Regions from separate parts of the Rhizobium sp. CRRU65 genome, predicted to be linked through region 3. Evidence: predicted binding sites of a transcription regulator. Region 3 holds the regulator's gene; each other region holds the start of a gene.

Region 1 (3,209 bases), on a different contig from region 3:
CCGGAAAGTCGCCGAAGACCAGCCAGGCGAAGATCGTCGCCGAGACGATCTCGAAATATTGCAGCGGCGCCAGCGTCGATGCCGGTGCCGCGCGATAGGCATAGACGCCGAGGATGCCCGATATCGCGGCCATGGCGCCGACGCCGGCGACATAGAACCAGGCGCGGCCATCCGGCATGACGGGATCGAAGAGATCGGAGCCGGTTCCCTGGCCCAGGAAAAGCAGGATGGTGCAGAAGAGCAGGCCCCAGATGCCCATTTGGAACTGCATCGCCCAGGGGTCTTCCCTGTGCGAGAGGACGCGAGTCATCAGCACGAAGATGGCGATGCAGAGCGCGCTGACGACAGGCAGAAGCGCGATGTAGCCGACCTCCTCGAAACTCGGCTGGATGATCAGCATCGCCCCGAAGAAGCCGACGCCGCAGGCGCTATAGCGCCGCCAGCCGATCGTCTCCTTCAAGAAGATACCGCCGAGGATCGTCAGCATGATCGGCTCGACGAAGAAGATCGCGATCGCGTCGGCGACCGCCATGTATTTCAGCGTGGTGACGAAGGAGATCATCGAGACGGTGATGATCGCGCCGCGGATGGCATGGAACAGGTTCTGGCGCCAGGAGAATTCGGCGAAGCTGCGCCGCCATATCACAATCGGCAGCATGCAGAGCGCCTGTACGGCGAAGCGGCCGGCGGTGATCTCCGCGGAGGGGACGGTGACGATGGCAAGCTTGGCGAAAATATCGATGAGCGGCGAGAACATCACCGAGATGAACATCAGCACAAGTCCCATCGTCACGTCGGAAGCGGACGAAACGCGGCGGGCGGAGGTGGTGTTCATGATGAAATCCCTGTCACTCAGGATATTGGTCGCTCAGGATCTTGCGACGGCCCTGTCGCACCAGTCCGCGAAGGCTGCGATCGCCGCATGCGCGCCGATCTCATTCAATGTTTCGTGCCGCATGTCCTGATATATCTCAGTGCTGATACGGGAGAAGCCTTTGCCTTTCAAATGGTTTGACAGCCAGAGCACGGCTTTTCCACGTTCCGTCGCCGGGTCTTCTCCGCCGCCGACCAAATGGATCGGCATATCCCGCGCCAGCCGGTCGAGATGGATTTTATGCGGCGCGCGGAAGGTCAGCTCGAAGAGATCGAGCCAGAGAGAGACCGAGGCGTCGAAGCCGCAGAGTGGATCGCTGACGTACTTGTCGACTTCATCGGGAAGACGCGACAGCCAATCGAACTCGGTGCGGCGGCCGGCAATGGATTTGCCCCAGGTGCCGAAGGTAAGCTTCGGCAGCAGGCCGCTCGGCACGTCGGAGCCCTTCAGCATGCGCTCGGCAAGCAGGATTGCCTGGGCGGCGCGGCCGGCAAGGCCGACGGCGAAATTCGAATTCCAGACGGCGACGGCGTCGAAGTCGGCCGGAGCTGTGACGGCAGCGTTGAGGGCGATGAGGCCGCCCATCGAATGGCCAAAGAGGATCACCGGCAGGCCGGGACGACGGGAGGCCGCATGGCTACGCATAGCGATGACGTCGCCGATCACCCTTTCAACGCCACCCCGCCTGGCAAAGCGGCCGATCGGCGCATCGGACGCCGTCGTCTCGCCGTGGCCTCGATGATCGTGGGCATAGACGTGATAGCCGCGCTCTGCCATCGCCTCGGCAAAGGAGCGGTATCGTTTCGAATGTTCGGCCAAGCCATGCGATATCAACAGGATGCCGCGGGCCGCAGCTTCGGCCTCGGCATGGTGGTAGGCCAGCGATGCCCCCGGCACGACGAGCCTTTGCGTTTCAGCAAACATGTGGATCCTCCCGGCGGCAACAGACCAGATCGCTGGGTAATTGCAACATGGGCGTTTGATTATCCGACAACAAATTGGGGCCTTGTTGCGATTCAGGGTTGCGGCCTTTCAATCTTCATGCTTATTTGTTCCTGTATTGTTCTTTTTTGGGGGTTGAAATGAGCAGCATGCAGTTGCGTACCTTGTCGTTCGCTGTGTCGATGGTTATTGCCGGCGCTGCCATGGCGCAGGAGGCTGGCGGGCGCACCCGCTTCATTCTGGCGGCAAGCTGGCAGCCGGCTTTTTGCCAGACAAACCAGAAGAAGCCTGAATGCGCTACACAGGCCACGGAGCGCCATGATGCGACGAACTTTTCGTTGCACGGGCTTTGGCCGATGCGGCAGGATTATTGTGGCGTGAGCGCCGATCAGAAGACCGCCGACAAGGACGGCGACTGGAACAAGCTGCCGGAGGTCACGCTTGCGGCGGAGACGCAGGCGGCGCTCGCAAAGGCGATGCCCGGCACGCAGTCCGGCCTGGAACGGCATGAGTGGGTGAAGCATGGCACCTGCACGAAGATGAGCGCCGACGACTATTTCGGCGTCGGCGTGCACCTCGTGGGCGCACTCAACGCGTCGGCCGTGCGCGATCTCTTCGCTGCCAATATCGGCAAACCGGTCAAGGCCGAAGCGATCAAGGCGGCTTTCGACAAGAGCTTCGGGCCGGGTGCCGGCGATCGTGTCAAGATGAGCTGCCGGCGGGCCGGCAATATCAGGATGATCAGCGAGCTGACGATCGGGCTTTCGGAAGCTGCCGGAGCGGCATCGGCGAAAAGTGCCGGGCTTGCCGATCTGATCCAGGGCGCTGGAAAAACGTCGTTCGGCTGCGACGAGGGCGTCGTCGACGCTGCGGGCTTTTGACCGGAATTCCTGAGTAAACCGGGTTTCGGCGTTGCCCGGAGGCGCTGTTTCGCCTACATAGCGGCACAATCAAAGTTTCCCGCCCGGAGCAGCGCAGCATGGCACGTCAGTTCATCTATCATATGTCCGGCCTCAACAAGGCCTATGGCAACAAGAAGATCCTGGAGAATATCCACCTTTCGTTCTACCCCGATGCCAAGATCGGTATCCTCGGTCCGAACGGCGCGGGTAAATCCACCGTACTGCGCATCATCGCGGGCCAGGACAAGGAGTATACCGGCGAAGCCTGGCTCGCCGAAGGTGCGACGGTCGGCTACCTCGAGCAGGAGCCGCACCTCGATGCAAACAAGACGGTGTTCGAGAACGTCATGGAAGGCGTTGCCTCGAAGACGGCTGTCCTCGATCGCTACAACGAATTGATGATGAACTATTCCGATGAGACGGCGGAAGAGGGCGCCAAGCTTCAGGACGTCATCGACAGCCAGAACCTCTGGGATCTGGAAAGCCAGGTC
Region 2 (3,209 bases), on a different contig from region 3:
CGGCATTGCGGCCATGGTCTATCTGCTCCGTCTCAATGTCGGCAGCCCGGTCGCGGGCATCGGCTATGAGTTGAATGCCATCGCCGCCGTCATTATCGGCGGCACCAGCCTTTCGGGCGGCAAAGGCTCGATTGTCGGCACGCTGGTCGGCGCCTGCATTCTTCAGGTGCTGTCGACGGGATTGCAGCTCTTGGGCGCCGACGACAATATCAAGCCGATCGTCATCGGCGCCGTCATCGTGCTCGCCGTCATTCTCGATAGCTATCGCGGCCGGCTGATGCGGAAACTCGAAACGCGGTGAAAAGCAATTCCAGCAAATGTGTGCAGCGGTTTTGCGTCCGGAATTGCGCAAAAACAAAAATGCTCCGGGGCCGGAAGGCCTTGATTGCCCGTTGCGTTTGATATCTGGCCGACCTACATCTGTCCGGCATTCAGCGAGGGATGGAAATGGCCAAGATCACCAATGTAGCGGTCCAGATGGACCATGTCGCAGGCATTAATATCGCAGGTGATTCCACCTTCGCCATGAGCCTGGAAGCCCAGGCGCGCGGCTACAAGCTCTTCCATTATACCCCCGACCGCCTGAGCTTCCGTGACGGCAAGCTCTATGCCAGCGTCGAGCCGATGGTGCTGCGCGACGTCAAGGGCGATCACTACGAGCTTGGCGCGCCGGAGCGCGTCGATCTCGCGACCATGGATGTCGTGCTGCTGCGCCAGGACCCGCCCTTCGACATGGCCTATATCACCTCGACGCATCTGCTCGAGCGCATCCATCCGAAGACGCTCGTCGTCAACGATCCCGCCTGGGTGCGCAATTCGCCGGAGAAGATCTTCGTCACCGAATTCTCCGACCTGATGCCGAAGACGCTGATCACCAAGGATGCCGCCGAGATCCGCCGTTTCCGCGACGAGATGGGCGATATCATCCTGAAGCCGCTTTACGGCAATGGCGGCGCCGGCGTCTTCCATTCGACCCGCGACGACCGCAATCTCTCTTCGCTGCTGGAAATGTTCGGCCAGCTTTTCCGCGAGCCCTTCATCGCCCAGCAATATCTGCCCGACGTGCGCAAGGGTGACAAACGCATCATCCTGGTCGACGGTGAATTCGCCGGCGCCATCAACCGCGTGCCGGCCGAACACGACAGCCGCTCCAACATGCATGTCGGCGGCCGCGCCGAGGCGACCGAGCTGACGGCGCGTGAACAGGAAATCTGCGCCCGCATCGGCCCGGCGCTGCGGGAGCGCGGCTTCCTGCTCGTCGGCATCGACGTGATCGGCGATTACATGACCGAGATCAACGTCACCTCTCCCACCGGCATCCGCGAGGTGAAGAAGTTCGGCGGCGCCGATATAGCAGCCCTGCTTTGGGATGCGATCGAGCGCAAGCGCGGCTGAGCCAGCCGGCCATGACCGTTCTGGTCCCGCGACCGAGCACAACCAAGGTCACAGCGGATGCCTGACTCCGTTCTTTGATTGTTCTTGTTTTATTCCTGCGTCCATGCCAAATTGCAACCGTTGGCCTTCAAAGGCAGCAGGGCGGTATGGTAGAGTTTGCGGGACAAGGGATGGGCATATGGTCGCGCGTGTCAGTACGGTTGCATTTCAGGGCATCGAAGGTGTGCCGGTCGAGGTTCAGGTCATGGTCGCTCCCGGCAAGGTCGGCATGCAGATCGTCGGCCTGCCTGACAAGGCGGTGGCCGAAAGCCGCGAGCGCGTACAGGCGGCCCTCCACGCCTCCGGCCTGGCGCTGCCGGCCAAGCGCGTGACGGTCAATCTGGCGCCTGCCGACCTGCCGAAGGAAGGCTCGCATTTCGACCTGCCGATCGCCCTTGCCCTGATGGCCGCCCTCGGCGCCATTCCCGCCGATGCGCTGTCGGATTTTGTCGTCGTCGGCGAGCTCAACCTCGACGGAACGATCGCCGCTATATCAGGCGCGCTACCGGCTGCGATCGGCGCCAATGCGCTCGGCAAGGGGCTGATCTGCCCGGCCGAAAGCGGCGCCGAAGCCGCCTGGGCAGGCGCCGAGGTCGATATTCTCGCCCCGCGCAGCCTGATCGCCCTTGCCAATCATTTCCGCGGCACGCAGGTCCTGTCTCGGCCGGAGGCGTCGATCCGCGCCAATGCCGCAAACCTGCCGGATCTTGCCGAAATCAAGGGCCAGGAAAGCGCCAAGCGGGCGCTCGAGGTGGCAGCCGCCGGCGGTCATAACCTCTTGATGGTCGGCCCTCCGGGCTCCGGCAAGTCGATGCTGGCGGCCAGGCTGCCATCGATCCTGCCGCCGCTTTCCGCCGCCGAACTGCTGGAAGTGTCGATGGTTCATTCCATCGCTGGCCAGCTCTCCGGCGGCAAGCTTTCCGATCGTCGGCCCTTCCGCACCCCGCATCATTCCGCCACCATGGCGGCCCTCGTCGGCGGCGGAATACGCGCCCGTCCGGGCGAAGCCTCGCTTGCCCATCACGGCGTGCTCTTTCTCGACGAGTTTCCCGAATTCACGCCGCAGGCGCTCGATGCGCTGCGCCAGCCGCTCGAAGGCGGTGAATGCGTTATTGCGCGCGCCAATCACCGCGTCTCCTATCCGGCGAAATTCCAACTGATCGCGGCGATGAACCCCTGCCGCTGCGGCATGGCCGGAGAGCCTGGCCATACCTGTGCCCGTGGCCCGCGCTGCATGAGCGATTACCAGGCCCGCATCTCCGGCCCGCTGATGGACCGCATCGATATCCGTATCGACGTGCCGGCCGTCTCCGCCGCCGATCTGATCCGGCCGATGGCGGCTGAAACCAGTGCCGACGTCGCCCGCCGCGTCGCCCGCGCCCGCGAGATCCAGCAGGAGCGCTTCGAAAGCACAGGTGCAAAGGGCATCGGCACCAATGCCCGCTGCTCCACCGCGATGATCGAGAAACTGGCCGAGCCCGACGCCAGCGGCCTGCAGCTGCTGCGCGATGCCGCCGAAAAGATGAAATTCTCCGCCCGCGGTTACCACCGCGTGCTCAAGGTCGCCCGCACGCTGGCCGATCTCGACGGCAAGCCAACGGTCGGCCGCATCCATCTCGCCGAAGCGATCTCCTATCGCATCGCTGGGGAAAGGCTGACGGCTGCGGCGTAAGGTAAGAGGCGCCGAAGCACCCCGATATTCTGCGAAAACGAACTGACGAATAATCCTTGAGCGCGCCGGTCTTGATGCTGGACTTTGCCGTTTCCGCAAAGGA
Region 3 (3,209 bases):
CGCCGAAACCGGTTTTCTCGACTGCCGATTGCGCCACGGCAAGGCTGACGAAGGCTGCGAAGGCGGCAGCATCAGGCGCGCAAAGCGCTATCTCGACTATGCCGGTCACGCCATTGGCATGCGTCTCCAGCGCGGCGCGCTCGGCCGGTAGCGGATTGACGCGCTCGACGGTGAAAAGCAGGAGATCCGGCGCGCGCAGGTCGGCGGCGAAAGCCAGCTTGAAGCCGGCAATCGTCTCGGAACCGTCCGGCATCGTCATCGGCCGGGTGAACTGCAGCATCTCGCCGGCGCTCGATCCGTTGCCGACGAAATTCTGATGATCGATGCCGGCATCCTTGCTGCCGAAAGCCAGCCCCGAAAGCCCCTCCTCGCCACAGCGGAAACGGAAGGCCTGGTTGCGGGCAGTGAAGACATTGCCTTGGCGCGCCGATGCCTCGCTCTCCTCGACGCTCGCAATCCCGAGTGGCTCCAGATAGGTCTTGTCGGCAAAAAAGACGCAGGCGTTTTCCGTTCCGAAGGGATGGCGCGCATCGGCGGCAACGGTGAAGCCGAGCTTGCCGAGCCTCTCGCGCGCCAGATCGATATTGACGACCGGCAGCACGACATGATCCAGCGGGTGCGGTTTGGCGGAATGCTCGTTCATCATATCCCTCCTGGAAACGGCAAGAGATGTGCGACGGCGCGCCCCTCAATACAAGAGATGTGTCCCAATCCGGCGAATGAAAATAAAAATCTCAACGAGTTGGCGCCAAGTTTTACGGAAATTTAGCTACTTGCGGAACACATATGGAACATATAGTGTCTGTTCTGGATTTGTTTCAATCACGAGGTCACAACGTCGATGCTCACGCGCAAACAACAGGAGCTTCTCCTTTTCATTCACGAGCGCATGAAAGAATCCGGCGTTCCACCGTCTTTCGACGAAATGAAGGATGCTCTGGACCTCGCCTCGAAGTCCGGGATTCATCGCTTGATTACAGCGCTAGAGGAGCGAGGCTTCATTCGCCGCCTACCGAACCGCGCCCGCGCGCTCGAGGTCATCAAGCTTCCGGAGGCCTACAGCCCCAGCATCCAGCCGCGGCGCGGCTTTTCGCCGAGCGTCATCGAAGGCAGCCTGGGCAAACCTCAGCCGGTCGCCGCCCCTGCTCCCGCAAAACCCGTCGCCGACAACGGCAACTCGGTTTCCGTGCCGGTCATGGGCAGAATCGCCGCCGGTGTGCCGATCTCGGCGATCCAGAACAACACCCACGACATCGCCGTTCCGGCCGACATGCTCGGCTCCGGTGAACATTATGCGCTCGAGGTCAAGGGCGATTCGATGATCGACGCCGGCATCTTCGACGGCGACACCGTGATCATCCGCAATGGCAGCACCGCAAGTCCTGGCGACATTGTTGTTGCACTCGTCGATGACGAAGAAGCGACACTCAAGCGCTTCCGCCGCAAGGGCGCCTCGATCGCACTGGAAGCGGCCAACCCGGCTTACGAGACCCGGATTTTCGGACCAGACCGTGTTAAGGTGCAGGGCAAACTCGTCGGCCTCATTCGCCGCTATCACTGACATCGGTTAGGCCGGATTCGGTAAAGCTGTTGCTGCGCCAGTCAAAGGCGCGATGGCGCATCCATGGTCGCGACAATGCGTCAAATGCGGTTGCCACCTCCAGGCCGGCGTCCGCGAAGCGCAACTCGATGGATCCGGTCCTGCGCAGCGTCTCGCCGGTGAAGAGCGTCGCACCTGAGCGGCAGCTGTTGAAACGCAGGCGGACCGACGTCACGATGATATCGGCCGCGTCGCATGCCGGGCCGAGATAGGCGGCATTGTCGATGACAGCAACCACACGACCATTGCCAAGCCTTGATGCGCACCAGGCCCTCTTGACGCAGGAAAAGCGGTTTGCTTCACCGGCCGCTGCGGCCGCCCGCATCGCTGTCCTCGCTTCGTTCTGCTGATCGCGGGAAAGCTTGACGCGGCGGTCTTCTCCTACCTGCGGGATAGCAGGACCATCCAGCATCTTCGGCGGATCATGTCTCGGCAGGACCAGGGCTCTCTGCCACTGGTCGAAGATGAAATCCGGTGGTCTTTCACGGTTGGAAGCCATTGCTGCCGCTTCGACCACCGCGACGAGACTGCCATCCTCCGAAATCACCAGATCCGGCGGCCGGGGAACCGGTAGAAGCAACAGGATGAGCGTTGCGACCGCGATGATTGATGTGCCGATATGGCGCAGCCGGGTGCGGAGCAGCGTCAGCAGCAGAAAGCCTGCCACGGCGACCGCGAAATACCAGGCGGGCAAGCGGCCGACGTCGATATTGCCATCCCAGCCGGACACCGTCTTTGCGACCGCGATCACCAGATCGAGGCCGAATCCGACGACCTTCCAGGGCAAAACATCCAGACCGAAAGGCATGAGCAGCATCGCCAGCAAGCCGGCCGGCATGACGATGAAGGAGATGATCGGCATCGTCGCGAGGTTTGCCGGCAGGCCGTAGGCGGTCAGGCGATGAAAATGCTCGATCGAAAACAGCGCGGTGGAAAAACCGCCGATCAGCGAAGTCAGGAAGACGCCGCCGAAGAAACCGGCAACCGTAACGACGGGCCTGATGATAGGTAGCTTCAGAAAGGCGTTTTCGCGGACGCGCCGGTCCTTCCACAACTGATAGCCCGAGACCAGCGCCAATGTCGCGGCAAAGGACATCTGGAAGCTCGGACCTAAGACCTCGGACGGTGAAATGAGGATGATGACGAGGGCGGAAAGCGCGACATTGCGCAGGCTGATCGACGGCCGGTCGAAGAAGACGGCAATCAACATGATGGCCATCATGATGAAAGCGCGCTCGGCAGAGACCGCAAAGCCCGAAATCAGGAAATAGGCAGTAACGGCGATGAGCGCGCCGGCGGCAGCGATCTTCTTCGTCGGGTAGGCCTCAGCGATACCGGCAAAGATGCTGAGCAGCATCCGAAAGCCGACGAAGAAGATGCCGGCCGACAGCGCCATGTTGAGACCGGAGATGGCGATGATATGAGCCAGACCGGACTGGCGTAGTGCCTCCGTCGTCGCATCCGAGATGGCGCGCCGCTCGTCCGTCACCAGTGCGGCGGCAAAAGCGCCGGTATCGCCGGGCAGGATCGACCTTATCCGGTCGCCAATGCCGCTGCGCAGCCGGTAGAGCCCTTCGAGCAGCGCTTCCACCGCCGATCTTGCAGCCTG
Region 4 (3,209 bases), on a different contig from region 3:
AGCGGCAACGAGCCTCATAGCGGCGACCGTAGCGGTCGCGATAGACGCAGTAGCCGCGGCGTTCGACCGACTGGCCGATCAGAGCGCCAGTCAGACCGCCGGCAACGGCGCCGACGGCGGCACCACCCCAGCTGTTGGTGACGACACCGCCGATAACCGCGCCGGTGCCGGCGCCGATCGCCGTGCCTTGCTCGGTCGCTGTGCAGGATGCGAGCGCGCCGACGAGCGCACCAATAAGAACAATCTTCTTCATCATGTCGTAACTCCCCAGGTTAGTTGGCCTTTAGACGCGGCCCATTAGTACAAGGATAATGATAATCACGAGAACTAGCCCCAAACCGCCAGAAGGTCCATAGCCCCAGCCACGGCTATAACCCCAATTCGGCAAGGCTCCGATCAAGAGCAGAATGAGGATAACAAGTAGTATCGTGCCAAGCATGGTGTGTTTCCTTCATTTCATCCGCAATTTGGATGGACTAGAAACACGTATTGGCGATTTTTGTTCCCGGTTAAGCTCTGGAAATGTGACGAAGCCTGATTCACGGTTTAATTTCCGTCATTTCCGAAAATTGCCGCTATGGTTAAAAAGACATTTAAATACAATATGTTGCGGTGAACAAAGCGGGAAAATCGCGATGTCGCCGATTCGTCAGCGATTCGTTCCGTTTTTGATCGGCGCGCCACAATTGGCCGTCCCGACTTAACGCCGTCTGAATCCGGCTCCCAAAAGATTAATTTTGGTGCGGCGGAGCGGGACGAAGGGCCCTGCCGCTGATCCGCGTCTAGTGCCGGGGCCTGATAGCGCTACCAGATGTGGCCGTGAACGAAAGGCGAAAACGGCGGAGTCAACGATTCGTCTCCGATTCGTTCCGGCTTTGGTCGAGAGGTTAATTTCGGGCGGATTTTCGCCGATCCAAGATCGGGCGGGAATTGCGGACTCACGATAGCGAAAATGCGAACAGGAGAGAGTCTCGCGATTCAGCATCTAGTGGGAAAAAGTGATTCAAAATCAATACTTAGCCGTGAACAAAAGCTGAATCAGCGAGAGTCATCGATTCGTCGCTGATTCGTTCTTGCGCTGTTCCGAATCGGAAATTCGGGCGTTCCGCAGGACTCGCAAAGGTCGTAATCCCCGAGGCATTTTGAAATCTGCCCTTGCGTTTGCGACGGCAGCTGTCCATGTGTTGTCCAGCTTCCATCGAGGAGCCGAGATTTTCTGGGGCCACCCCGCCTCATTTGCATGGACTCATGACTCTGATTTCGCAGCCGATGATTCTGAGTGGGCGCGGTGTGACCGCGGTGCTCGGACCGACCAATACCGGCAAGACCCATTATGCCATCGAGCGCATGGTTGCGCACGGGACGGGCGTGATCGGCCTGCCGCTCCGGCTGCTGGCGCGCGAGGTCTATACGCGGGTGGTGGAGAAGGTCGGCGCACAGAATGTGGCGCTGGTCACCGGCGAGGAAAAGATTTCGCCGCCCAATGCCCGTTTTTCCGTCTGCACTGTCGAAGCGATGCCGCGCGAGACCAGGGCCGCCTTCGTCGCGATCGACGAGGTGCAGCTCGCCGGCGATCTCGAGCGTGGCCATATCTTCACCGACCGTATCCTGCATCTGCGCGGCCGCGAGGAAACGCTGCTGCTCGGCGCGGCGACGATGCGGCCGATCCTGCAGCAGCTCCTGCCCGGCATCACTATCGTCGAGCGGCCGCGGCTTTCGCATCTTTTCTACGCCGGGCAGAAGAAGATCACCCGGCTGCCGCAGCGTTCGGCCATCGTCGCCTTCTCCGCCGACGAGGTCTATGCCATCGCCGAGCTCATCCGCCGGCAGCGCGGCGGCGCGGCGGTCGTGCTTGGCGCGCTCAGCCCGCGCACCCGCAATGCGCAGGTGGCACTCTATCAGGCAGGCGACGTCGAATATCTGGTGGCGACCGATGCGATCGGCATGGGCCTCAACCTCGATGTTGATCACGTTGCCTTTGCCCAGGATCGGAAGTTCGACGGTTACCAGTTCCGCAATCTCAATCCAGGCGAACTCGGCCAGGTCGCCGGGCGCGCCGGGCGGCACGTGCGGGACGGGACCTTCGGCGTCACCGGACAGGTCTCGCCCTTCGACGATGAGCTGGTGCAGCGCATCGAGGGGCACGAGTTCGACAACGTCAAGGTTTTGCAGTGGCGGACGACGGAGATGGACTTCTCCTCAATCGCATCGCTGCGCGCCAGCCTTGAGGTGGGACCGCGCGTGCCGGGGCTGACGCGGGCGCTGCCTGCGGTCGACCAGCAGGCGCTGGAACAGCTTTCGCGCTATCCCGAGGTCATCGATCTCGCCGACAGGCCGGCGCGGGTCGAAAAACTCTGGGAGGCTTGCGCGCTTCCCGATTATCGGCGTATCACCCCAGCACAACATGCCGATCTTATCTCGACCCTCTTTTCCGATCTTGTCCGCTATGGCACGGTGAATGAGCAGTTTCTTGCGGAGCAGGTTCATCGCTCCGATCGAACAGATGGGGAAATTGACACGCTTTCGGCGCGAATCGCGCAGATAAGGACCTGGACCTACGTTTCGAATCGGCCCGGTTGGCTTGCCGATCCGACACACTGGCAGGAAAAGACGCGGGAAATCGAAGATCGATTGTCCGACGCGTTACATGAAAGGTTGACGAAACGCTTTGTTGATCGCAGGACATCTGTGCTCATGAAGCGCCTGAGAGAGAATGCGATGCTGGAAGCTGAAATCAGTGTGAATGGCGATGTCTTTGTTGAAGGACATCATGTAGGGCAATTGAGCGGGTTCCGTTTCACGCCGGTGGCGGGAACGGACGGACCGGATGCCAAGGCGGTTCAGGCTGCGTCGCAGAAGGCGCTCGGGCTCGAGTTCGAAGCCCGCGCGGCCCGGATGCATGCCGCCGGCAACAGCGATCTTGTGATCGGTTCGGATGGGTTGATCCGTTGGCTGGGCGACCCGGTGGCGCGGCTTTCGGGCAGCGATCACATCATGCGTCCGCGCGTGATCCTGCTGGCCGACGAACAGCTGACGGGCAATGCCCGCGATCACGTTGCCGCCCGCATCGAGCGCTTCGTCAATCATCATATCAGCACGGTGCTGAAGCCGCTCGATGATCTGTCGCGCGCCGAAGATCTGCAGGGCCTTGCCAAAGGGCTTGCCTTCCAGCTCGTCGAGAATCTCGGGGTGCTGTTCCGCCGCGACGT

The links. The regulator LexA, encoded in region 3, represses DNA repair genes until DNA is damaged. The targets are predictions, from matches to a motif close to TGTTCNNNNTGTGTTCNG.
Region 1: the regulator LexA is predicted to act here: its motif matches at 1,925-1,942, upstream of ACM5SV_RS15475 (ribonuclease T2 family protein).
Region 2: the regulator LexA is predicted to act here: its motif matches at 1,475-1,492, upstream of ACM5SV_RS16610 (YifB family Mg chelatase-like AAA ATPase).
Region 4: the regulator LexA is predicted to act here: its motif matches at 1,069-1,086, upstream of ACM5SV_RS07280 (helicase-related protein).

What each region holds. Positions count from the first base shown of each region.
Region 1 is NZ_JBLYZH010000006.1:333,225-336,433, reverse strand. It holds gene ACM5SV_RS15485 (DMT family transporter) at 1-835, opposite strand, end outside; gene ACM5SV_RS15480 (alpha/beta fold hydrolase) at 869-1,798, opposite strand; gene ACM5SV_RS15475 (ribonuclease T2 family protein) at 1,957-2,697, shown strand; gene ettA (energy-dependent translational throttle protein EttA) at 2,796-3,209, shown strand, end outside.
Region 2 is NZ_JBLYZH010000007.1:144,885-148,093, reverse strand. It holds gene ACM5SV_RS16620 (ABC transporter permease) at 1-301, shown strand, start outside; gene gshB (glutathione synthase) at 448-1,395, shown strand; gene ACM5SV_RS16610 (YifB family Mg chelatase-like AAA ATPase) at 1,574-3,106, shown strand.
Region 3 is NZ_JBLYZH010000008.1:249,837-253,045, reverse strand. It holds gene ACM5SV_RS18870 (VOC family protein) at 1-643, opposite strand, end outside; gene lexA (transcriptional repressor LexA) at 842-1,561, shown strand; gene ACM5SV_RS18860 (ComEC/Rec2 family competence protein) at 1,542-3,209, opposite strand, start outside.
Region 4 is NZ_JBLYZH010000003.1:202,938-206,146, forward strand. It holds gene ACM5SV_RS07270 (YMGG-like glycine zipper-containing protein) at 1-256, opposite strand, end outside; gene ACM5SV_RS07275 (DUF3309 family protein) at 284-439, opposite strand; gene ACM5SV_RS07280 (helicase-related protein) at 1,249-3,209, shown strand, end outside.